3 regions of the Arthrobacter sp. P4_F10 genome follow, and region 1 is predicted to be linked to each of the others. Evidence: riboswitches for the same ligand, from Rfam matches in the RefSeq annotation. Region 1 holds a riboswitch; each other region holds the start of a gene.
The links. Region 1 has a riboswitch for cyclic di-AMP ahead of AC1DR1_RS13225 (M23 family metallopeptidase). Riboswitches for the same ligand answer to the same signal wherever they lie in the genome.
Positions count from the first base shown of each region.

Region 1 (7,668 bases):
CCGGGGGGAACGCGAACTTCCCGCACGTCCAGCCTAGCAAGAAGGGCGAAGACCGACGCGTTTTCCAGGCTGCCCCTGGCCGCGGCGTCCGCAACACAACGTTGTAGCGCAGCTGTGCCATAAAACCCCGCGAGTGGTTGCTTCCGGCCTTCGGCCGAGACGGCCATGACGCCGTCGCCCCCGTCCCGTTCCGGCGCAACTGCAACAGACGCGGCCAGCGATTCGGCCAGGGCGCGGACTGCCTCGGCCGAGCGCGGCATGTCACAGGCAAGGACCAGGGTAAACGGCGCCGCCGCGGCTGCCCCGTGCCGGCCGGGGTGGTCCGCGTCCAGCGCGGCCAGTCCCGCGGCGATGGCTGCGGCCGGCCCCGCGAAAGGCGGGTCTTCCCTGCAGCTCAGCACGCCCCCGGGCAGGTCCCCGGGGTCAGGACCGACGACGACGGTGCGCCCTGCCCCGCCCGCGGCGCGCAGTGAGCGCTCAAGGAGGGTGGCGCCGTCGTAGATCAGCCCGGATTTGGGCACGCCGCCCAGGCGGGAGGACCGTCCCCCGGCGAGAATAATGGCATCGAACTCCACCGGTTCAGCCTAGCGCGGCGCCGGCTGCCGCCGAATCAGCCATGAACTGCCCGGCAGCAGTTCAGGCAGCAGTCCAGGCAGCAGTTCAGGCCGCTGACTCAGGCAACAGGAACGGGTCCCAAGCCGGCGTCGGCTTCTCGAGCTCCTTGATTTGCCAGATGGCGCCCTTTGGCGGGCCCGGAACAAAACCGATCTTCCAGCCCATCTCCGCCGGGGTGTGGTCGCTCTTGGCGTTGTTGCACCGCAGGCACGCCGCCACCAGGTTCTCCCAGGAATCGGCCCCGCCCCGGGATTTTGGCTGGACGTGGTCGATGGTGTGGGCAGCCTTGCCGCAGTAGGCGCAGCGGTGGGCATCGCGGCGGAGCACGCCGCGGCGGCTCACCGCTGTCATGGTGTTGTACCTCGGCCGGATGTAGCGGTTCAGCAGGATCACGGACGGGCGGCCCAGAATATCCTGGGGGCCGACAACGGGGTCGTCCCCTTCGGCCACCACGCTGGCCTTTCCGGTTAGGACAAGGACGAGCGCCCGGCGGAAGGTGATGACCGCCAGGGGTTCATATCCAGCATTCAGAACGAGAGTGCGCATCCGCATACCTCTTCACGGCCGCACCCGCCAGCGGCACGAGGGCCGGCTGCCCTCTGCATGGTCGGGCTATGGATCGACAACACAAGAGTAAACACTCAGGTGCCGGATCACCGAATATTTTTTCACGGGCGCAGTCTTCAGCGCGGAAAGTTCACGGCGCGGCAACGCAAAAGACCCCCGCCAAGAGGCGGGGGTCTTTCGAAGGTGCTGGGGGTCTTGCTTAGGCGCCGACGCGGATGAAGACCGGGCCGGAGCCGACGTTTACGCTGTACAGCGCGGTGGTTCCGCCGTTCCAGCCGCCGTGGACTGCCATGCCGTTGCCGACGTAGACCGCGATGTGAGCCATGCCCACGCCGCCGTTCTGGTAGTAGGCGAGGTCGCCCGGGCGTGCCTCGGCGGCGCTCACGGTGCGGCCCAGGGACAGGTAACCTGCCGGCCAGCCGTGGTAGTGGATGCCGGCCGCGGCCAGCGCGTTGGTGGCGAGGGCGGTGCAGTCCTGCGCCACGCCGATCTGTGCGTAGGCAGCGGCGGCGATGGTTGCGCCGGAGCCGCTTCCGATGCCGGCGGGAGCCTGGGCAGCGACGCCGCCGCTGACACCAAGCTCGGTGCCACCGGCGCGGGAGGCGTTGGAATCCTGGACCTGCACGACGGGAGCCGGCGACGTGGTCACAGCGGGCTTCTCGTAGGAGATCGCGATGGTGGAAGCGGCCGAGATTGTGGCCGGAGCGGCGGACTGGACTTCCAGGGCCGAAGCGGAGGTGGATTCGCGCTGAACATTGGTCTCAGCAGCGTTGGCTGCGATTCCACTGGTCAGAACCAGACCGGAAGCTGCGGCGATGACCGCGGCCTGACGGCCCACGCCGCCGGCGTTGTCGCCGACAGCCTTGGCAATAACAGCCAGCGAGTTGGTCTTGGTGACCTCGGCGCGGTGCCGTGCAACAGTTGCACGAGTAGTCATTAAGTTCTCTCTTTCGTGATCCTTGGACCGCGCGCTTTCGGGCACGGACTGAGGACGCTCCGGCATCTTGGGGGTACGCCGGATCGCCCCGAAATGGGTTACTTAGCGAAGGGTGTACTGCGAAGACGCGCCAAAAGCGGAAACTGCATGCTGTCCGGGCTCGGTAGAGAATGAGCCTGCGGAACGTGATCCAATCCGGGCGCCGGCAAGGGCGGCACGTGATGTGGATTCCAGCGGGCTCAAAAGAGCCTCGCCGGTGCGCATGCGCGCAGAATTGTGGCGTGAAGACACGAAAGTAGCCTCTCCCAATGCCTACGAGGTGAGCTGTCGGATTCGGATGGGAGTCACCCGGCCGCGCTGCTTCCTGGGAAGCTTTGCGACTTAACCCCAAGGCCTTCTTTCGAAGGCCAAAATTGGTTCCCCCGCCCCTGCCAGACGATGTAATGCGAACGGACCTTGAGCGGTGGCAGAGCTAGGCAATCCACTCAAGAGCGCCAACTTCGGAAAAGTTGGCGTGCTTCAAACCCTACAGGAGTCCGGACCCAATGTCACATTCAGATCACGGCGTGTCACAAGAATCTGAGAGTGGTCCATCGTCTTTGTTAGAGCCAGCCGAGGGGGTCAACGACGTCGCCGTTGACCATCACTTCAAAGTGGAGGTGGCAGCCCGTGGAGGCGCCGGTGGTTCCGCTCATGGCGACGACGTCACCGCGCGATACCTTCTGGCCGACCTCGACCGAGGCAGAGGACAGGTGGTTGTACGTGGTCTCCAGGCCGTTACCGTGGTCGATGACCACCCGGTTTCCACCGCCGAAGGGATGCCATCCATTGAAGGTCACGGTGCCGCTGGCGGCTGCATGGACCGCCGTGCCGCACTGGGCAGCGAAATCCTGGCCGCGGTGGAACTCCCCCGCGCCTCCGGTAATGGGGCTGACGCGGTAGCCGTAGGGCGAGGCCGTGACCAGCTGATCCAGCGGCCCGCCAAGTGTGCCCGCCGATGCGGCGCGGGTGATGCTGCCCACAGACTGGGCGCTCAGCAGCTGCTTGAGCTTCCCGTCCGGATCGCCCTTCGTGGTGACGGCAGTGCGGCTGAAGTCGACCTTTGCCGCGGCAGCGGCGGTGACATCCGGCTGAACGGCGGCCGAGAGAGCGCCGGATCCGCCGGGATTGGAGGCCATCACGGGGCTCGTGACGGGGACCGTCACGGTGAGAACCAGACCAGTTGCGGCCAGGGCGATCCCGGCTTTCTGCCCGACTCCGCTGGCCGAGGCAAACTCCGTTACCTGACGGAACGGACTGCGCCGGCGACGCCGTTCATCGCGGTGCGCGTCGCGCGGGCGTTCGGCCATATGCGCGACGACGGGACGCGGCTCCGGAGCGGGACCGGTCGCGCGGCGACGGCCCCTGGCGGTCTGGGTGGTCAAGAACGGTTCCTCTCTGGAGAGCCTGCGAAGTTAGCTGTCGGATTCGGGTCAGAGAGATCAAAGACCCGGTCCGCCGTTGCAAGCAGCCAGGCACAGGGGTATCCCCAGGGGATCCTTCGGTGGAAGCTGCTTGCCGCTGACGGACTTCACCCCAAGGCTGCTTAAGTAGCAGCCGAAAGTGGTTCCCCCGCCCCTGCCAGAAGGTGGTTCAGCGACTGATCCGCTGGCAGGGCTCGGCTTCGGATCAGGTAACGCTTTGGTATCGGTACTGGCCACTAACTATAGGGGATTAAGCCGCCCGGTGATAAATCCGTAATCGCAACTGTGCAGAACTCATGGGTCGTCCCACAACCGGCCCGTTGCGGCCGGTCAGGCGACCGTTACAAAGACGTGCGCGGCAACCTCGGGCGGCAGTTCCAGGGCTCCCTCGATATCGGGGACGCGGACCGAGATGTACTCCCCCACACGCTCCAGCGAGACCAGCGCGCCAGGCCGGATTCCGCCTTCGTCGAGCTGGGCCAGAAGCTCCGGCTCCACCTGGATCGGCTCCGCGAGCCGGTTGACCGTGATCCGCGAACCCGCACCGTAACCGGCCATGGCCTCCAGGAGGTTTACCGCCCTGTCCGCGGGGGCACCATTGGGCACCCCGCCAAGATCTGCCAGCCCCGGAATGGGGTTTCCGTAGGGCGAAACTGTCGGGTGGTTGAGCATCTCGAAGATTCGGCGCTCGACGCGTTCGCTCATGACATGCTCCCAGCGGCACGCTTCCTCATGGACGTAGGCCCAGTCGAGTCCGATCACGTCCGCGAGCAGTCGTTCGGCGAGGCGGTGCTTGCGCATGACACCGATGGCGCGTTTCCGCCCGGTTTCGGTCAGTTCAAGGTGCCGGTCACCGGAAACAACCACAAGCCCGTCACGCTCCATGCGGCCGATGGTCTGGGAAACGGTGGGGCCGGAGTGGCGGAGCCGTTCGGCGATGCGGGCACGGAGGGCAACGATGTTTTCTTCTTCAAGTTCCAGAATGGTCCGAAGATACATCTCCGTGGTATCGATCAGATCCGTCATTCAGCTCAGCTCCTCGAGCGCAGTCCTTGCGTCATTCCCACCGTACCGCGTGCGGGCTGCATGCAGGATGCGCCCTGGCGGGATCCGCCGTACGTTCGCATGCCAGCCTAGCCTATTTTGAATTACTCCGGATAATTTTCGTTCGGCCCGGGACTGCCCTCCCGGCGCCCGTAGGCCGGCAGCCCCCGGCGTCTCAATGACCTGACTGTGACAGGCCTTTTTCCGTATCGCCGGGACCCGTCAGGCAGAATGAAACAGGCAAAATAGAACAGGCAGAATGAAAAAGGGGTGTCCGTTGTAGCCATCCCTGCCAGGCCACCTCCCAGCCACGCTACGAACCCGCCGAAAATTGGAGCCACTGTGAGCGACACGAGCGTCACGATCCCCGCCAACCTCCTGCCCAAGGACGGACGGTTCGGCGCCGGCCCGTCCAAGGTCCGACCGGAACAGATGGACGCCCTCGCCGCGGCATCGGCGAAGCTGCTGGGGACCTCGCACCGCCAGGCACCGGTGAAAAACCTGGTCGGCTCGGTACGCAGCGGCCTCAGCGATTTCTTCCGCGCGCCCGAAGGCTATGAAGTCGTGCTCGGTGTGGGCGGATCCACCGCGTTCTGGGACATCGCCAGCTTCGGACTCGTAGAGAACAAGGCGCAGCACCTGTCCTTCGGCGAGTTCGGCTCGAAGTTTGCCTCGGCCACCAACAAGGCGCCGTTCCTCGCCGAGTCCTCCATTATCAAGGCCGAACCCGGCACCCGCCCCTCCGCCCGGGCGGAGGCCGGCGTCGACGTCTATGCGTGGCCGCAGAACGAAACCTCAACCGGCGTGGCTGCCCCCGTCCAGCGCGTGGCAGGCGCCGACGAGGGGTCGCTGGTGCTGGTGGACGCGACCTCGGCCGCGGGCGGGCTGGACGTGGACGTGGCGGAGTCCGACGTGTACTACTTCGCGCCGCAGAAGAACTTCGCGTCCGACGGCGGCCTGTGGCTGGGCCTGTTTTCCCCCGCGGCGCTGGAGCGGGCGGCACGGATCAAGGCCGGCAACCGCTGGATCCCCGATTTCCTGGACCTCCAGACGGCGATCGACAACTCCCGGCTCAACCAGACCTACAACACCCCGGCGCTGGCCACCCTGGTGACCCTGGATGCCCAGGTGCAGTGGCTGAACGCCAACGGCGGCCTGGACTTCGCAGCCGCCCGGACCGCGGATTCCGCCGGCCGCATCTACCGCTGGGCCGAGGCGTCCGGCTACGCCACGCCGTTCGTGGCCAAGGCCGAGGACCGTTCCAACGTGATCGCCACGATCGACTTCGACGAATTGATCGATGCCTCGGCCATCGCCAAGGTGCTCCGCGCGAACGGCGTCGTCGACACCGAGCCGTACCGCAAGCTGGGCCGCAACCAGCTGCGCATAGCCACCTTCGTGGCGATCGAGCCGGACGACGTCTCGGCACTGCTCGAGTGCATCGATTTCGTCGTGGCTGAACTGAAAAAGTAGCCTCAGCGCCCGGCGGCGCCGTCACGGCCCATGAGAACTCAGGCCGCGGCGGCGCCGTCATCGTTTCAGGCCGGTCCGCCCGGCTGCACATTCTGTTGTGAGCCGCGCCGCGCACCCGGCTGGGAACCAGGGCTGGCGCCGGCTGGACCGGTCCCGCTTTCGACGTGGAAGTACCGCAGCCCGCGCGCGCGACGGTTGAAGTGGAGCCGCAGGTGCTTCGCCCGGATGATCCACACCAGCCCGATCAGGGCCGCCAGCAGGCCGGCGCCCGCCGCAACCGCCATGGACCAGCGGGGGCCGGCGGTGTTTGCCACCCAGCCGACGAGCGGCGCCCCAATGGGAGTTCCGCCCATGAAAATTGCCATGTAGAGGGCCATCACCCGGCCCCGCATTACGGGGTCCGTGGTGGTCTGGACGTACCCGTTGGCGCTCGTCATCATGGTGATGGCGAACAGACCCACGGGCACCAGAGCAACGCCGTACCAGAAGTAGTTTGGGGCCATCGCGGCGATGCCGGAGGTTACGCCGAAGGCCGCTGCCGCCCCGAAAATGACCCGCAGCCGGGGCTTGCCGCGGCCGGCGGACAACAGCGCCCCGGCGACGGATCCGATGGCCATGATCGAATTCATCAGGCCGAAGGCCCCCGCGTCGAGGCCGAATTCCTTACCCACCATGGCCGCAATGAACAGGGCGAAGTTCAGCCCCAGGGTTCCCACGATGAAGATCGCTACGAGCACCACGACGAGGTCCGGACGGAACCTGACATAGCGCAGACCCTCCCGGATCCTGCCCTTGCCCGCCCGTGCCCGCGGCAGCCGCCGCAGCGACGCGGCCGGGATTTTCGCCAGGCTCACCAACATGGCCACAAAGGTGAGCGTGTTGATGAGGAAGACCCAGCCGGGCCCGACAACGGCAGTGAGCACGCCGGCGACTGCCGGGCCTATCATCCGGGCGACGTTGAAGGAAGCACTGTTGAGGGCCACGGCATTGGGGAGGTAGTCGTCCTGGACCAGTTCCGAGACGAAGGTCTGCCGCACGGGAGCGTCCAGGGCGGAGACCACCCCGAGCATTAGGGCGAAAGCGTAGACGTGCCAGAGCTGCGCCGCGCCCGAGACCACCAGGATGCCCAGTCCGGCGCTCAGCAGCGCCATTGCGGACTGGGTCAGCACCAGCAGCCGCTTACGGTTGAAGCGGTCGGCGAGAAGTCCGGCCACGGGCGCCAGGAAGAGCTGCGGGCCCAACTGCAGGGCCATCGTGATCCCCACCGCCCCGGCATCGTGCGCCGTCAGGTGGGCGAACACCAGCCAGTCCTGGGCGGTGCGCTGCATCCAGGTGCCAATGTTGGAGATGAGCGCACCGATGAACCAGATGCGGTAGTTCAGGATGTGCAGGGACTTGAACGTGGACATCAGCCCCAGCCCTCCCCAGACACGCTCCCGGACGTTTTCAACCGTTAGTCGGCCTCGCCCGCAGAGCGTTCCCGCTCGTCGTCGTCGGTCTCCGAGGCGCCGGGCTCGGCAGCATCCTGGTCGGCAGTACCCTGCTGGTCTGTATCGTGCGTATCCTGCT
Region 1 is NZ_JBFUJJ010000011.1:19,842-27,509, reverse strand. Features, by position in the region: gene mobA (molybdenum cofactor guanylyltransferase) at 1-575, opposite strand, end outside; gene AC1DR1_RS13235 (HNH endonuclease) at 661-1,161, opposite strand; gene AC1DR1_RS13230 (NlpC/P60 family protein) at 1,382-2,119, opposite strand; cyclic di-AMP (ydaO/yuaA leader) riboswitch at 2,415-2,584, opposite strand; gene AC1DR1_RS13225 (M23 family metallopeptidase) at 2,722-3,543, opposite strand; cyclic di-AMP (ydaO/yuaA leader) riboswitch at 3,548-3,767, opposite strand; gene AC1DR1_RS13220 (iron-dependent transcriptional repressor DtxR) at 3,913-4,608, opposite strand; gene serC (phosphoserine transaminase) at 4,969-6,099, shown strand; gene AC1DR1_RS13210 (MFS transporter) at 6,165-7,508, opposite strand; gene AC1DR1_RS13205 (DUF3027 domain-containing protein) at 7,553-7,668, opposite strand, start outside.

Region 2 (7,668 bases), on a different contig from region 1:
CGGTGCCGCTCCCGACGCGGCGTGAACCAGGGCGAGTGCGCCCGAGGTCAGGGCCAGCCCGATCCCGAAGACCAGCAGCCCCTCGAAGTGGTGGCGTGCCGCCTGGCTGCTGCCCTGGATGCCGAACGTGAAGCGCCGGTTGGCCGCGGTGTTGGCCACGGCGGTGGTGAGCAACGCCAGGAAATTTGCCAGCTGCGGGTCCATGATCCCGCGGCAAAGCAGGAAAATTGCCAGGTATGCCAAGGTGGAGGCCACCCCGATGCTGCCGAAGCGGACCAGCTGCCCGAAGAGGCTTCCGCCGGGGCTTTGTTCCTGGGCCCGCGAGGAGGCCGGCAGCGGTCCGCGGGCCAGGGCGGCGCGCAGCTCGGGCACCGGGATCCGGCCCGAGAGCAGGTCCCGGCTCAACCGTGCCATGCCGCGCAAGTCAGCGAGGGCAGTCTGGACGATGTCCACGCTGGAATCAGGGTCGTCGGTCCAGTCCACCGGGACTTCGTGGACGCGCAGGCCGCACTTTTCTGCCAGGACCAACAGCTCGGTGTCGAAGAACCAGGCGTTGTCCAGTGTGTGGGGGAGCAGTTGCCGGGCCACGTCCGCCCGGATCGCCTTGAAACCGCACTGCGCGTCGCTGAAGTGGGCGCCCATAAGGGACTGCAGCAGGAAGTTGTAGCTGCGCGAGATGAATTCGCGCTTGGGTCCACGGACCACACGCGAGTTGCGGGTCAGGCGCGTCCCGATCGCCAGGTCGGAGTGCCCCGAAATGAGCGGCGCAAGGAGCGGGCCGAGGGCGGCCAGATCAGTGGAAAGATCCACGTCCATGTACGCCAGGACCGGCGACGGCGAGGCAAGCCACACCTTGCGAAGCGCGTTACCGCGGCCCTTTTCGGCCATATGGACCACCTTCACTTCGCGCAGCTCGCGGGCTACGCGTTCCGCCGCCTTGAGCGTTCCGTCGGTGCTGGCGTTGTCCGCCACCGTGATCCGGAAGGAGTGCGGGAAGGCGCCGAGAAGGTACGCGTGGAGCCGGCGCAGGCATGCTTCGAGATCCCGTTCCTCGTTGAAGACCGGAATGGTGACGTCCAGCAGGGGGGTGCTGGCACGCGTGTCAATGGCTGAGCGCCGGCCGCCCGGGCCGGTAAGCGCCCCGGCGGACGTGCCCGGGCCAAGCGCTTCGGCCAGGGCAGGCCCCGGCCGTGCGGCCGGGCTGGCCGGCGTCGCCGTGGAGCGGAGCAGGGTTCCTGTGGCCTGGTCTGTGAATGTCATGGCTCAACTTTCCCGGCGGCCCATATGAGGGCTTTAGGGTCAAGCTGTGCGGGGGCTGTGGAAGTCCGGCTGGTCCGCCCCCGACACACAAGAAGGCCCCGGATCCATGTGGATCCGGGGCCTTCTGTGGAGGCCGGTTAGCGCCGGTTTAGTACCAGTTGTGTGCGTAGTGGAAGTTCAGGGCGCCGCAGGGGGAGCCGTAGCGTTCCTTGACGTAGTTCAGGCCCCAGTTGATCTGGGTCCGGTAGTTGGTCATGTAATCGGCGCCGGCGCTCGCCATCTTCGTGGCCGGCAGGGACTGGACCACGCCGTAGGCGCCGCTGCTGGGGTTGGTGGCAGTCGTCTTCCAGTCCGATTCCTTGGTCCAGAGCTTATGCAGGCACTGCATCTGGCCCGGTGCCCAGCCATAGCTGCCCAGCTGGGCCGCGGCGTAGGCCTGGGCCCCGGCGGGGTCGTCGACTGCGACCGGCGCAGCTGCGGGAGCCGGGGCAGCTGCCGGGGCCGGTGCGGGAGCGGGGGCCGGGGCGGGAACCGCAGCGGCTGCAGGAGCCGGTGCAGGAGCGGGGGCTGAGGGAGCCGGCACGGGAGCAGCGGGTGCTTGGATCAGCGCTTCGACGGCCTTAACCTGCGAGATCTGGGGTGCCACGTTTTTTTCCACTGGAGCGGTCGGCCCAGCCACCTGGGCCCGCTCGAAGTTGAGCTTGGCCAGCGGGTCGGCGGTGGTGGCTGTTTGGCTGCTTCCAACGTTCGTGCCCTGGCTCCCCGGCTCTGCCGCCTGGCTGGCAGCGCCGCCCCCCACCAGCATGGCGCAGGCGGCGGCGATGACGGCGGCGCGGCGGCCGGTGATGCCGAGGCCGGTGGCCAGCCTGGACAGGGCGGATGCCTGCGTGGCCGGTTCGGCGCGGTGGCGCGACTTGGTGGAACGGGAATGGGAATCGCCGTCAGGGCGCGTTTGTACTTGGAATTCAGTCATGGTGGCCTCTCAACGCCGGCGGAGTTAGCTGTCGGGTTCGGATGAGGTCATCCGGCCGCACGGAAACTCACGTGTCGGCTTCACCCCGAGGGCGCATGAAAGCAGAATGCCCGGGAACTCTGGGTCCCCCGCCTCTGCCTGGTCCAGCGGAATCCGGGAAGCGGCAGAGTTTGGCGTCCGTCCGGATATGCGGCACCAATGGCGGCGCACCCCAAAGACGCTACAGGACCCGGCCGCTTAAGTCACATTTTGGTAACAGGAGTCACAACTGCGGGGTGTCGGCTTGCGCCGGAGTCGCCGGTCGTTCGGGTGGGGGCCTGTGGGTGGCTACGCCGACGGCGGCGCCGCGGGCAGCCGCACGGCGAACTCCGTGCGGCCAGGCCGGGACGTGACCTCGACTGTTCCTCCGTGGGCCTCCACGATCGAATGGACAATGGACAAGCCCAACCCGCTCGTGCCCTCCGAGGTCGGCGCGGCAGTCGCCGTTCCCTGACCATGGCTGCCTCCGGCTGCCATGCCAAAGGCACTAGAAGCGGCACTAGAAGCGGCACTAGAAGCAGCACCGGAAGCAGCGCCGGATGCCGAGCGCACGGCGCCCCCGGACCGGGCCCCCGCCGTCGCGACGGCTGAGTTAGCTGCGGCGCTGGCTGCGGCGCTGGCTGCGGCGCTGGTCGCGGGATTGGTGCGCGCCGCGTCGGCACGTGCGAAGCGGGCGAAGACCCGGCCGACGAATTCGGGGGCGATGCCGCGGCCATTGTCCGTCACAGTGACCATGGCGCTGCCGTCAGCCGAACGCATGACGCCCGTAACCACCTTGGTTCCGGGGTCCGTGTGCTTGCGTGCATTGGACAGGAGGTTGGCGAGGACCTGGTGAAGCTGGGTCGCGTCACCGCGCACCACCACGGGTTCCTCCGGAAGCTCCAGCTGCCAGATGCGGTCCGGGGCCATGACTTTCTCATCGCTCACCGTCTCGATGGCCAACTGGGTGAGGTCGACGTCGGAGATCTTGAGCGGCTGTCCCTCGTCCAGGCGTGCCAGCAGCAGCAAGTCCTCCACCAAGGTGGTCATCCGCTCGGACTGGCTTTGCACGCGCGCGAGGGATCTCTGGCCGTCGGGAGTGAAGTGCTCGGTCATCCGCATCAGCTCCGTGTAGCCGCGAATGGCCGTCAGCGGGGTTCGGAGTTCGTGCGAGGCATCGGCGACGAACTGCCGAACCTTCATCTCGCTCTCCTGCCGCGCCTCGAGGGCATTGGAGACGTTGTCCAGCATCTGGTTCAGCGCGTAGCCCACGCTGCCTACTTCGGTTCCGCGGTGGGCGGCGGACGCCGGGACGCGCACCCCGAGCGCCACCTCGCCGGCGTCCAGCGGGAGGCGGGAAACTTGGGTGGCCACCTCGGAGAGCTGCTCCAACGGCTTCATGGTGCGGCGGATGAGCACAGTCCCGGCAAGGCCGATCAGAACTATTCCGCCAAGCGACACAATAGTGATGGTCCAGACAAGGGAGGTCAGGGTGCTCTGTTTATCGGCAAGGGGAAGCCCGGTGACAATGGTGTCGCCATATGGGGTCTGCGTGGCAACGAGACGGTAGGCGCCGGATGACAGCGAGCGATCAACGGGGAGACCGTCGGTGCGTAGTCCCAGGAGGATCTGGTCGTCCTCCGATGACAGCGAGGCGCGGGTGGCGTCGGTGGCCAGGAAGCCTGCACTGCTGACGTTGCCGTTCTCAATCCGGGCGATGAGGGTGCCGACCCTTTGTCCCCGCGCGTCTAAGGGATCCGGCCTGCCATTGGGGTTGCCGGCAGGGGGCCGGCTGAACTCACTCGAGCGGTGCGAAGCCTGGCCGAGCTGGTCATCGAGCTGCCGGGTCAGGAACAAGTCCATGGAGGCGTAGCTGAACAGTCCCACAGCGCCGCAGATAGCCACGAGCAGCGCCATGGCGACGAGAACCAGCCGGGTGCGCAAATGCCACGTGGAGGGGTTGCGCCAGTCGCGCCCGGGGACGCGTGTCACACCGGAAAGTGAAGGCACGGATCAGTCCGCCGGTTTCAGGACGTAGCCGGCGCCGCGCACCGTGTGGATCATGGGAGCGTGGTTGGCGTCGACCTTCTTGCGCAGGTAGGAAATGTACAGTTCCACGATGTTCGCCTGGCCGCCGAAGTCATAGTCCCAGACGCGGTCCAGGATCTGGGCCTTGCTGATGACCCGTTTGGGGTTTTCCATGAGGTAGCGCAGCAGCTCGAACTGCGTGGCGGTCAGATGCAGCTCCTCACCGCCCCTGGTGACTTCGCGGGTGTCGACATTGAGTACAAGGTCCCCGACCACCAGCTCGGCGGTGTCCATGGCGGCCACCCCGGAGCGCTGGACCAGCCTGTGCAGGCGCAGCAGCACCTCTTCCATGCTGAACGGCTTGGTGACGTAGTCATCGCCGCCGGCCGCCAGGCCGGTAATGCGGTCCTGGACGGCATCCTTGGCCGTGAGGAACAGCGCCGGCACCTCCGGCGCGAAGGCGCGGATCCTGCTTAGCAGCTCGACGCCGTCGAACCCGGGCAGCATCACGTCCAGCACTAGCACGTCGGGGCGGAAGTCCTTGGCCAGCCGGACCGCGGCGGGCCCGTCTTCCGCCACGGCCACGGACCAGCCGGCCATCCGTAGGCCCATGCTCATGAGCTCGGAGAGGCTGGGCTCGTCGTCCACCACCAGCGCGCGGATGGGGGAGCCATCCGGATGCGTGAGCTGGGGAAGGTTGTTAGTCATGGAGTGCGAAGTGGCCATGGGACAACTCTCCGATCTGCCGGTTAGGCGGGGCTTTGGGGACCCTGTGCGGCACCTGTGAATCCCAGCCTAGCGAGCTGGATGCCCTTCCCGGGCCGTAGGTGCCGCTCCGGCAGCGCTCAATCGGAGACTAACGCCCCGCCCGAACGTCACAGGCCCGGCTGTCGGCCCGCACAGCCCAGGCACAGGATCCCTCAGCACTCTGGGGTGAACACCGATCCGCACCCTAAGGAGAAACACCATGAGCGGTCAGCATCCCGGAGCCGGTTCCGGACCAGCCCCCAAGCCCGCCCCCGATTCCGCCCCCGATTCCACCCGCGCCACAACAGCAGCGCCCGCGCCCGTGACTACGCCCCGGGCTCTCGGGCAATACGACGCCGGACAGGATGGCGCTGGGCCGCATGCAGCCGGGCAGCCTGATGCCGGACACCACGACGCCGGGCAGCCGGCAGCCGGCGCTGCCTCCGGCTGGGGCGCGCCCCCTGTTTCGAAAGTGCCGGCATCGGCCCCGGCCTGGGGTATGCCCCGGCAAGGGCCTCCGGCGCCTGCGGCTACTGCCGGCTGGGGAGCGCCGGGAGCCGCCGCCAGGACGGGCTCGGCGGCAAAGCGCTGGACCCTCACCCGGGGACTCGCCGTCGCCGGGGCCGCAGCTGTCCTCGCAGTCGGCGCCGGGGCGGGGGTCTACGCACTTACCTCAAGTTCAGCGGCCGCCAACGGAGCTGCCGGCACAGCAGCCGGTGGGGCGGCGGGCGGGGCGGCCGGCGGCCAAGGTGTTGCCCCGGGCATGCCAGGTTCTGCGCAGGACGGATTCGCGGGTGGCGGATTCGCTGGAGGCGGCATGTCGGGGCAGGGTGGTCCCGGCGACTTCGCTGCCGGTGGGATGGGCGGCGGCCTTTCAGCGGCAGTGCATGCCGAATACGTGGTGCTGCAAGGATCCGCTTACACCACCATGGCCGAGCAGTTGGGCACTGTGAGCGAGATCAGTTCGTCCTCGGTCACGGTCAAGAGCAGTGATGGGTTCACGCGCAGCTATGCGTTGGGCGCCGATGTGGTGGTGAGTAATCTGCAACAGCGGCGCCAGCAGGCCGGCGGCACGGGCACCCAGCTGAGCGTGGCGGACATTGTCGCGGGCGGGACGGTGCGGATCGTGGCGACCAAGAACGGTTCCGGCTACACGGCGTCGTCGGTCATGGTTGTGGCGGCGACCGCCACCGGCCAGTCCAACTGACCCCCACCGCAGCCGGCATTTGCCGCCGGGCCACGCGGCAAAATGCCGGCTGCCCACTCCGTGGACCGTCTCGCAAGAAACGGTGGAGAGACCCGGTTTCGCGCATTTTGCGATGCTGTGAATGATTTCCACCACATCGCAAGATGGGCCGAATAATATTCGGACAAAGCGACTTTCTGACCAGTCGGTCAGAAAAACACTTGTTATTTTATTGCGGTCGCAGAATTGTGACTTGCGCTACAATTCCCGGATCTGTCTCACTATGTGGAACTTGCGGTCCATTGTTACTTGCACGTTCGCATTGTTACGTTGCACACTTCAATTGTGAACAAGAACTCAACAGCACCTGCAGCTGCAGCTTCCTGGATCAGCACACCCGCTGGTACCGAGACGCGCTGTTGTCGAATGCACGCCTAACTTTTACACCCCAAAGAGTTTCTAGGCATTCGCCCCCCAGCCCAGAGTCGGGCGCCCCTCCCCAATTTCATTGCGGGGAAAGAAGCATTCGAGCCGCGATGACGGCCATTCACATTGAGGTAAGCATTCCATGTCAGTTGCATCCGGATACGTCCACATCTCCGTCCGTAACGCCAGCAAGGCCGGCCAGGCCTCCGGGATCCGCCAGGGCTTTGGGGGCCGCTCTGCGTTCGCACCCGCCGGATCCACCGGCAGCTTCCCCGCCCCCGGATATGCAGCGCAGGGCTACAACCCTGACTCCTACGGCCAGCTCCGCGCCGTTCCGCCCGCCCCCGCCACGGCGCCCACCCCGGTGATTGCCCCGGGTTCCGGCAGCCCGGTCCGTCCAGCCCCCAGCGACAACGTGGCCCGCGGCTTCGTGCTGTACATGGGGATCGACGAGGAAACCGCAGCCGCGGCCGGCACGTCCATCGCCAAGCTTGCCCAGGAAATCCGGGCCTACGCACAGTCGCTCGTTGCCGGCGCCGAAAGCTATGCCGCCGTCGCCGTCGCACCGGCCAGCGCCCCGGGTTCCGCGCTCGACGTCGTCCGCTCGACCTTCGGTGACCCCACCGCAGGGGCCCGCCAGCGCACCGAAACCGCACGCCTGCAGCAGCCGCAGGATCCGCGGCCTTCCGGAGTGCTGATCGACCTCGCCCGCCGTGAGGTGCACCTCGACGGCGAATCCCTGAACCTGACATTCAAAGAGTTCGAGCTCCTGAACTACCTCGTGGAGAACGGCACACGCACTGTGGGCCGCGACGAGCTCCTCGAAGGCCTGTGGCGGAACGCCGAAGAGGTCCCGAACGAGCGGACCATCGACGTCCACATCCGCCGCCTGCGTTCCAAGCTCGGCCGCCTCGCCAACACCGTGCGCACTGTGCGCGGCCAGGGGTACCGGTTCTACGAGCACCCCGAAGTAGTGGTCTGGGCCGCTCCGGAATACTCGATCTAGCTTCTAGCCCACGCAAAGCGTCCG
Region 2 is NZ_JBFUJJ010000006.1:138,971-146,638, forward strand. Features, by position in the region: gene AC1DR1_RS09610 (bifunctional glycosyltransferase family 2/GtrA family protein) at 1-1,260, opposite strand, end outside; gene AC1DR1_RS09615 (aggregation-promoting factor C-terminal-like domain-containing protein) at 1,409-2,233, opposite strand; cyclic di-AMP (ydaO/yuaA leader) riboswitch at 2,233-2,392, opposite strand; gene AC1DR1_RS09620 (sensor histidine kinase) at 2,561-4,261, opposite strand; gene AC1DR1_RS09625 (response regulator transcription factor) at 4,265-5,005, opposite strand; gene AC1DR1_RS09630 (hypothetical protein) at 5,247-6,233, shown strand; gene AC1DR1_RS09635 (winged helix-turn-helix domain-containing protein) at 6,781-7,644, shown strand.
Region 2: it holds a riboswitch for cyclic di-AMP, as region 1 does, so the genes downstream of both, AC1DR1_RS09615 (aggregation-promoting factor C-terminal-like domain-containing protein) here and AC1DR1_RS13225 (M23 family metallopeptidase) in region 1, are expected to answer to the same signal.

Region 3 (7,668 bases), on a different contig from region 1:
TGTCAGCGAGGCGCGCCCGGTCTCCACGAGGTGGTAATACGCCGATGCGGCAAGGATCTTGGCCGTACTGGCGGCAACAAACTTGCCCTGGGCTCCGTAGCCGTGGACCACGCCGTCGGACAGATCAATCAACGACACCCCCAGCGCGTAATTGCTGTTGGCCGCGATGATCGCGTTGATCTGGCTGTCCAGTTCGGGGCTGATGGCCGGGACAGCGACGGCGGGGACTTCTGCGGGCTTCCCTGCGGCCGCCGCTTCGGCGACGGCCGCGGGAACGGGGCCCGCCACGGGTGACGCAGCGGCGGGCAGATCGGATGCCGCAGCTGTCCGGCTGGCGTCGGCGGCTGGCCCTGAGGCCTGGGCGGCCAGCGGCGAGGGTGCGGCGGCGGTGCCCGACGTGGTCGCCGCAGCGGCTGGCGGATCAGCCGGGATCCCTGCCCGGACGCCCGCGTAGACGCCACCGGCAGCCACAAGGGCCAGTGCGACGGCGGCCGCAGTCAGATACTGCGGCCGGATCTTTCCCTCACGCTTGGCGAGGGGCCGCGGCCGGAGCTGGGATCCGCCGTCGGCCCGGTGCGCGCCGGAGCGGTAGTGGCGCGGCGGCGGCTCAGTCATCCGGACCGGCCCCGGGCAATTGTTCGAAATCGTTCGCAGGCATCGTTCTTCCCCCGAAGGTGACTGACCGCGGTGGGGCCATAGAGTCCCTGCATTCTTCCCGCTCGAGGCTCCCCGCGCAAGGGCAAGGCCACCGGACAGGCTCGGTCAGCCACCCAACGCCGGGGCGTACGCTGGAGACAAGCGCGGCGTACTCTGATGAAACCGAGGAGCGGTGATGCGAAAAATCATCATGGTCATGCAAGTGTCCCTCGACGGATTCTTCGAGGGACTGGACCGCGACATCAGCTGGCACATGGTGGACGAAGAGTTGCACCGCCACATGAACGAAAAGCTCGCCCCCATGGGCGCCTTCCTGGAAGGCAGGGTCACATACGAGCTGATGGAAGGGTTTTGGCCGACGGCGGACCAGGACCCCGATGTCAGTCCCGTGATGGCCGATTTCGCCCAAATCTGGCGGAACCTGCCCAAGCTCGTCTACTCCCGGACACTAACAACGGCCGGCCGGAACGCTGCTGTGATTCGGGAGGTCGTGGCGGAAGAAGTCTTGGCACTGAAGTCGCAGCCGGGCGGAGACATGGCCCTCGGCGGGGCGGAACTCGCCGACACTTTCCGGCGGCTCGGGCTGATCGACGAATACTGGGTGTACGTCCATCCGGTACTGATCGGACGCGGACGACCCATGTTCAAGGACGCCGACAGCAGAGCCCAGCTCCGGCTGTTGGAGACGCACACCTTTGGCAACGGGGTGGCGCTGCTCCGCTACGCCGCGTAGCCGGCGCTGTGGCACGCCCCCGCGGCACTTTCTTAAGCGTTTCTTAAACGCCTGGCGGAAGTGTGGGAGTCGGCGCCTTTTCGGGCGCCCGTTGTCCCGAGCCGGAGGATCCCATGACTGGACCCGTCCCTGTCAAAAGCGTTGAACACGATGCAGCACAGCGCCGCACTGCTGCCGTCCGTCCTGTCGCAGGGCTGCGGCTGTGGGTCCTCCCCCAGGTCCGCCACTGGGTGTTGCTGGGCGTCCTGCTGTCCGCCGCCGTCGTGGCACTGGGCCTGGCGGCGCAGCTGACGCCGGGCTTTAGCGCCGCCGAGCTTGGTGTCGACCAGGACCTCAGCCAGCATCACGCCGCCGCCCTGACCGCCGTCGCGATGGCACTCAACGTCGTGTTTGGACCGGTGGCGGGTCTCGCTCTGATCGGCGCCGCAGCACTCTACATCTGGCTGTTCCGGGGCGGACTGGTCAAGGCCGTGGCCTTCGGCCTCGTGGCTTCGTCCGGGTGGGTGGCGAGTGAATTCTTCAAGATCGTCGTGGCCCGGCAGCGGCCCAGCCCCGCCCTGCTGTTCGATCCCCTGGCTCCGGAAACCGGCTCCAACAGTTTCCCGAGCGGCCACGTGTCCTTTGCGGTGGCACTCGGATTCGCCGTGTACTTCCTGGCCCGCGGAACCCGCTGGGCCAAGGTCACCGCCGTTGGGGCGGCGGCAATGGCGCTCGTCGTTGCCTGGTCGCGGCTGTATATCGGCGTCCACTACCCCACGGATGTCGCGGCTTCGTTCCTGGCCGCGAGCGCAGCGGTGGTCATGCTTGCGGGGTTGTGGAACGTGGTTGCGCCGCGGATGGCCGGCCGGCTTCGTGCCCCGTCCGTCACCCGGTCACTGGGTCCTGAGAGGAATTGAGAATGCACGCCTTGGACGTTTTTTCCTTACTTCCGGCAACAGACAGGGTCGTTCAGGCCGCCGCTGCCGCAGGTACACCCTCACTGCTGGACCCGGCAAGCCTGCTCGCCGGGCTGGGTCCGACCGCTTTGGGCGTCATCGCGCTCATGGTTTTCATTGAATCGGGCGTGCTCTTTCCTTTCCTGCCCGGGGACTCGCTGCTGTTCACCGCAGGCCTTCTGCACCAACAGCTGCAACTGTCGCTGCCGGTGCTGATCGGTGTCGTCACCGCGGCTGCCGTCGCCGGGGACCAGGTCGGCTACATGCTGGGACGGAAATTCGGCCGGCGATGGTTCAAGGACGATGCCCGGATCCTGAAGACAGCGCACCTGACCACTACGGAGGACTTCTTCCGCCGCCACGGCGGGGCCGCCGTCGTGCTGGCCCGCTTCGTCCCGATGGTCAGGACGTTTGCTCCCCTTACCGCCGGGATCGCGCGCTATGAGTACAAGTACTTCACTCTCTGGAATATCACCGGGGCGGCGGCGTGGGCCGTTTCCGTGACGATGCTTGGCACCTGGTTGGGACACTTTGACATCGTCGCCAAGAACATTGACGTCATTGCCGTGGCCATGGTCCTCATCTCCGTGGTGCCTTGGGCGGTGCAGCTCCTCAAGCGCCGCCGCAACAGCCGCACCGCAGCCGCACCGGCCGGCGACACGCCCGCGGGAACCGAGGACGGACTGCGGACTGAGGAAATGGCCGCGGAAGAATAGCTGACATGACTACCGCTGACCGCCCCTCCCTGCTGCTCGTCGAGGACGACGCCGTTCTGGGACCGCTCATCGCCGAGCTCCTGGACCCGGATTACCGGGTCCAGTTGGTCACCAACGGCCGTGATGGCCTCCACCACGGACTGACCGGGGCCTGGGACGTCATGGTGATCGACCGCGGGCTGCCTGTCATGGACGGTATCGCCCTCATCGCGGCTTTACGGTCGAAAGGCATTGCCACGCCCATCCTGATCCTGACCGCGCTGGGCGATGCCGACGAAAAGATCAGGGGTCTGGACGCCGGAGCCAACGATTACGTGACCAAGCCGTTCGACGCCGGCGAACTGGCGGCACGCCTGCGCGCACTGACGCGCACCTTCCCTTCCCCGGCCCCGGCGCCGGTGGCGATCGGGGACTGGGAACTGGATCCGACGCAGCGTTCCGTCCGGTCCGTCTACGGGCACACGGTGTCGCTGACCGCGAAAGAAGGCCAATTGCTCGCAGCCCTGGCCGCGGAACCCGGCCGTGTCTTCACCCGGGACGAACTCCTCGCGGCGTACTTCCACGCCTCGGACCAGCCCGGCGTGATCGATACCTATGTTCATCACCTGCGCCGGAAGATCTCCAAGGCCGTCATCCGCACGGTGCACGGCCTCGGTTACCAGATCGGCGATGCCCATGAGTAACGGCGGGACCGCAGGAAATCCGGACCACTCCATTCTGCGCAAGGCCTCGCTCAAGGTCGCGCTGCGGATCAGCGCCGCGTGCGCGGTCATGGTTCTCGGGCTGCTCGCTGCCACGGCGCTGTACCTCATGAATCAACTCGCCCATCCAGAAGTGCCGGGCTCGGCGGCGGCCGGGACGGCCTACGCGTACCTGGACTCCAAAGATGTCCTCGAAGCCATGGTCATCGCCGGGGTGGCGGGAATCTTGCTGGCCGGCATCGTCGGGTGGCTCAGCGCGCGCAGCGCCATCCGTCCCCTCGGTGATGCCTTGGCCAGGCAGCGGCGCTTCGTCCAGGACGCGAGCCACGAACTGCGCACGCCCTTGACCATCCTGGACACCAGGATCCAGCTTGCCCAGCGCAATACCGTGCCCGGCTCCAGGCAAGGCCACGACCTGGCCCGGATCCGGGAGGACGCAGCAACGCTGACCGGGATTGTCAACGAACTGCTCCTCGCGGCAACAGCGGAAGTCCCGGACCGCTCCGCACCGCCTGCCGACCTTGCCGACACCGCCGCCAGCGTCGCCGGGAGCCTCCAGCTGGTGGCAGAGCAGCGCAAGGTGGCCGTGGACTTCGTAGCCGATGCCCGGCCGCTGGCCCGGATCGAGAATAACGCGCTGCGCCGTGCCGTGCTTGCCCTGGCGGACAACGCCCTCGCCCACACGCCCCCGGGCGGCCGGGTGTCCATCACGACCTCGATCGAGCAGAACCGCGCCGTGATCACGGTGGCGGACACGGGGACCGGAATCACCGGCGTCGATCAGACCCGGATCTTTGACCGCTTCGTACGGACCGCCAGCACAGGCAGTGCACACGGACAGCGAAGCTTTGGCATCGGTCTGGCCTTGGTCAGGGAGATCGCCGTCGCTGCGGGCGGCGCCGTTGAGGTGGCCGCGACAGGTGCCGAGGGGACGGTCATGAAGTTGACGCTTCCACTGGCCGGGCGGGGGAATCCCTGAGAACTATATGTACAGGAAAGACCGGCGATCGATTGCCCCCAAGGGAATCGATCACCGGTCTTTCCGGACTTTCCGGCCCGGAAGAGGCAGCGCGGCTTAGGCGCGGACGAAGGTGACGCCGCCGGTCGCCGTGAGCCATGACAGCGGGTGGACCATCGTCTGGTTCTTTCCGTTCATGCCGCCACTGACCACCTGGCCGTTGCCGGCGTAGATGGCAACGTGGCCGGACTGGACCACCATGTCGCCGGGCTGCGGGGTGCCCACAACGGTTCCGAGGCCAAGGAACGCCCGGGGACCAATGTTGCCAACCGGCTTGCCTGCCGCGCCAAGGGCCTTTTCGACCATGGCGGTGCAGTCCTGGGTGATGCCCACCTGGCTGTAAGCGGCCGAGAGCATGATGGCGTTGCGTCCGCCGGCAGCGGGCGCCGCGGCCGGCGCGGCCGCCGGAGCGGCCTGCACCTGCACGGTTGCCTTCGGTGCTGCTGCAGGCGCAGCGGCGGGAGCCGGCGCCGCGGCAACGGGCTGTTCGATGACCGGCGCTGCGACGGTAGCTACCGCGGGGCGGTCAAAGCTGATCTTGACGCTTGAGTCGGCGTTCACGGGGGCGCTGACCAGTCCCGTGACGTCCACGTTGGACGCCGGAGCGGAGTCCCGCTGAGCAGGTGCTGCGGCTGCGTTGGCTGCCATTCCGCTGGTGAGGACCAGGCCGGATGCGGCGGCGAGGACGGCCGTATGGCGCACAAAAGTACTGATTGAAGACATGAATGTAGCCTCTCCCAATGCCTGCGAGGTGAGCTGTCGGATTCGGATGGGAGGCACCCGGCCGCACTCCCGGGCCCGTCGTTGCGGGCACTGTGCGGCTTCACCCCAAGGCCTGCGAAATCAGCAGGCCAAAAGTGGTTTCCCCGTCTCTGCCGGTCGTTGATGCGAGTTACCCCCGGGCCGCGGCAGAGTTAGGCAATCGGCTGGGGAGCGCCCGTATCGGAGACAACAGGCACTCATCCACCGTAACGCGATCCGCATGCAAAAGTCACATTCAGGTAACGGCGGCCACAGAACGGTCCGGCAATTGCCCATGGGGCGGCGCCGCATCCGAACGTAGGATGATGCCATCAGCACACGCCGAAGCGGAGGCCCGAAATGAACAGCCACTGTGTCGCCATCTGCCAGTTGAGCAATCAGCCACAGGAGGATTTCGACGTCAACACCGAGCTGCTGATCCTGGACGGCCGGGACGTCCACGTGACCACCTGGGACGCGGAACCGCGCGACGGAGGTTTCGACGAGCACGTCCTGAATGACCGGGTGGACGCACTTGGGTACATGGTTGTCAATGACTGGGCGTTCCTGGACGGGAAAGCCTACGCCGTGGTGGAGCGGCGGTCGGGCCCTGGGCCCGCCCGCAGCGGCGAGCCGTGACATTCCTGTCCCTGGCGCTGATCGCCGTCGTCGCCCTGGCCGGACCCCTGCTGGCGCTGCCGGCGCGCTGGCGGTTGCCGGTGATGCTGGGCGAACTGTTGGCCGGCATCGCGATCGGACGCTCAGGCCTGGCCCTGGTTGATCCTGCGGACCCGACGTTTATCCTGCTGGCCAACATCGGGTTCGCGCTGATGATGTTTGTGGCCGGAACCCATGTTCCCGTGAGGGATCCGCAGATCCGCTCCGCCCTCGGCAATGGCTCCCGCCGGGCTATTGCGGCCGCGGCGGCAGCGGTGGCGGTCGGAACCGGGATCGGTCTGCTCTTCGGGACTGGACATGCTCCCCTCTACGCAGTGCTGCTGGCGTCCTCGTCGGCCGCCCTGGTCCTTCCGATCATCGATTCGCTGCGCCTCGGCGGACCCGATGTCGTCGCCATGACCGCGCAGGTGGCCATCGCCGACATAGCCTGCATTGTGGCGTTGCCGCTCCTCGTGGATCCGCCCAACGCAGGCCGCGCGGCGCTGGGCGTGCTTACGGTGACCGGCTGCGCGGTGGTGCTCTATTTCGTCTTGCGCTGGCTGGAGCGCAGGGGAATCCGCGCTCGCGTGCACCAACTCTCGGAAAGCCGCAAGTTTGCCCTGGAGCTGAGGAGCCAGCTGGCCGTTCTCTTCGCCCTGGCCGCAGTCGCGACATGGAGCAATGTGTCCGTGATGTTGGCAGGCTTTTCCTTCGGCCTGGTGGTGGCCGCCGTCGGCGAACCGCGGCGGCTGGCCCGGCAACTGTTCGCCCTCAGCGACGGTTTCCTTAGTCCGGTGTTCTTCGTCTGGCTGGGTGCATCGCTGACGCTCAAGGACCTGGCCGGACATCCGGAGATGATTGCCCTCGGCGTGGTCCTGGGAGTAGGGACCCTGCTGACGCACGCCGGCCTGGCGTTCCTGGGTCTCCCGCTGCCCCTCGGGGTGTTGTCGGCGGCCCAACTTGGCGTGCCGGTTGCGGCGGCGAGCATCGGCACACAGCTTCAGGTCCTGCTCCCGGGCGAGGCAGCGGCCCTGCTGGCCGGCGCTCTAGTCACCATAGCCGCGAGCGCCGTCGCCGGGTCACGGGCGGCGAGGGCTTTCGCGCTGCCTGCAAATGCCGACGGCAGATCCGGCGATGCCGGCAGCGCCGTCGGACAGGGCGATCCGGGCGGTCCCGGAGATCCGAAAGTCTGAAAGTCCGCAGCTCTGAACGCGGGCCGGGCCCGCGGGGAACGGTCGGATGGTCACTCTCCAACGGACGTGAATTGCAGCTCCGGCCTCGTCTTTGCCATCTCGGCCAGGACCCGGGAAACCGCGTCCCGGTCCGCAGCGCCGTCGGCGTCGGCGTCGAACGTCCCGCGAGCCTCGCCGAGCACCGCATTCGCGTGCCGGACAAATCTGTCCCAGTCCCCCGCGCCCGCGCGCAGCGCCAGCAGCGGCGAAAGCAGCGCGGCCCGGCGCAGCCAGGCATCGGGCTCGCGCACCCACCGGTCCAGCACGCTGTCAGCCCG
Region 3 is NZ_JBFUJJ010000010.1:57,772-65,439, reverse strand. Features, by position in the region: gene AC1DR1_RS12805 (serine hydrolase) at 1-615, opposite strand, end outside; gene AC1DR1_RS12800 (dihydrofolate reductase family protein) at 833-1,390, shown strand; gene AC1DR1_RS12795 (phosphatase PAP2 family protein) at 1,504-2,286, shown strand; gene AC1DR1_RS12790 (DedA family protein) at 2,289-3,041, shown strand; gene AC1DR1_RS12785 (response regulator transcription factor) at 3,047-3,724, shown strand; gene AC1DR1_RS12780 (sensor histidine kinase) at 3,717-4,721, shown strand; gene AC1DR1_RS12775 (hypothetical protein) at 4,818-5,483, opposite strand; cyclic di-AMP (ydaO/yuaA leader) riboswitch at 5,488-5,691, opposite strand; gene AC1DR1_RS12770 (hypothetical protein) at 5,862-6,140, shown strand; gene AC1DR1_RS12765 (cation:proton antiporter) at 6,137-7,351, shown strand; gene AC1DR1_RS12760 (DNA alkylation repair protein) at 7,402-7,668, opposite strand, start outside.
Region 3: it holds a riboswitch for cyclic di-AMP, as region 1 does, so the genes downstream of both, AC1DR1_RS12775 (hypothetical protein) here and AC1DR1_RS13225 (M23 family metallopeptidase) in region 1, are expected to answer to the same signal.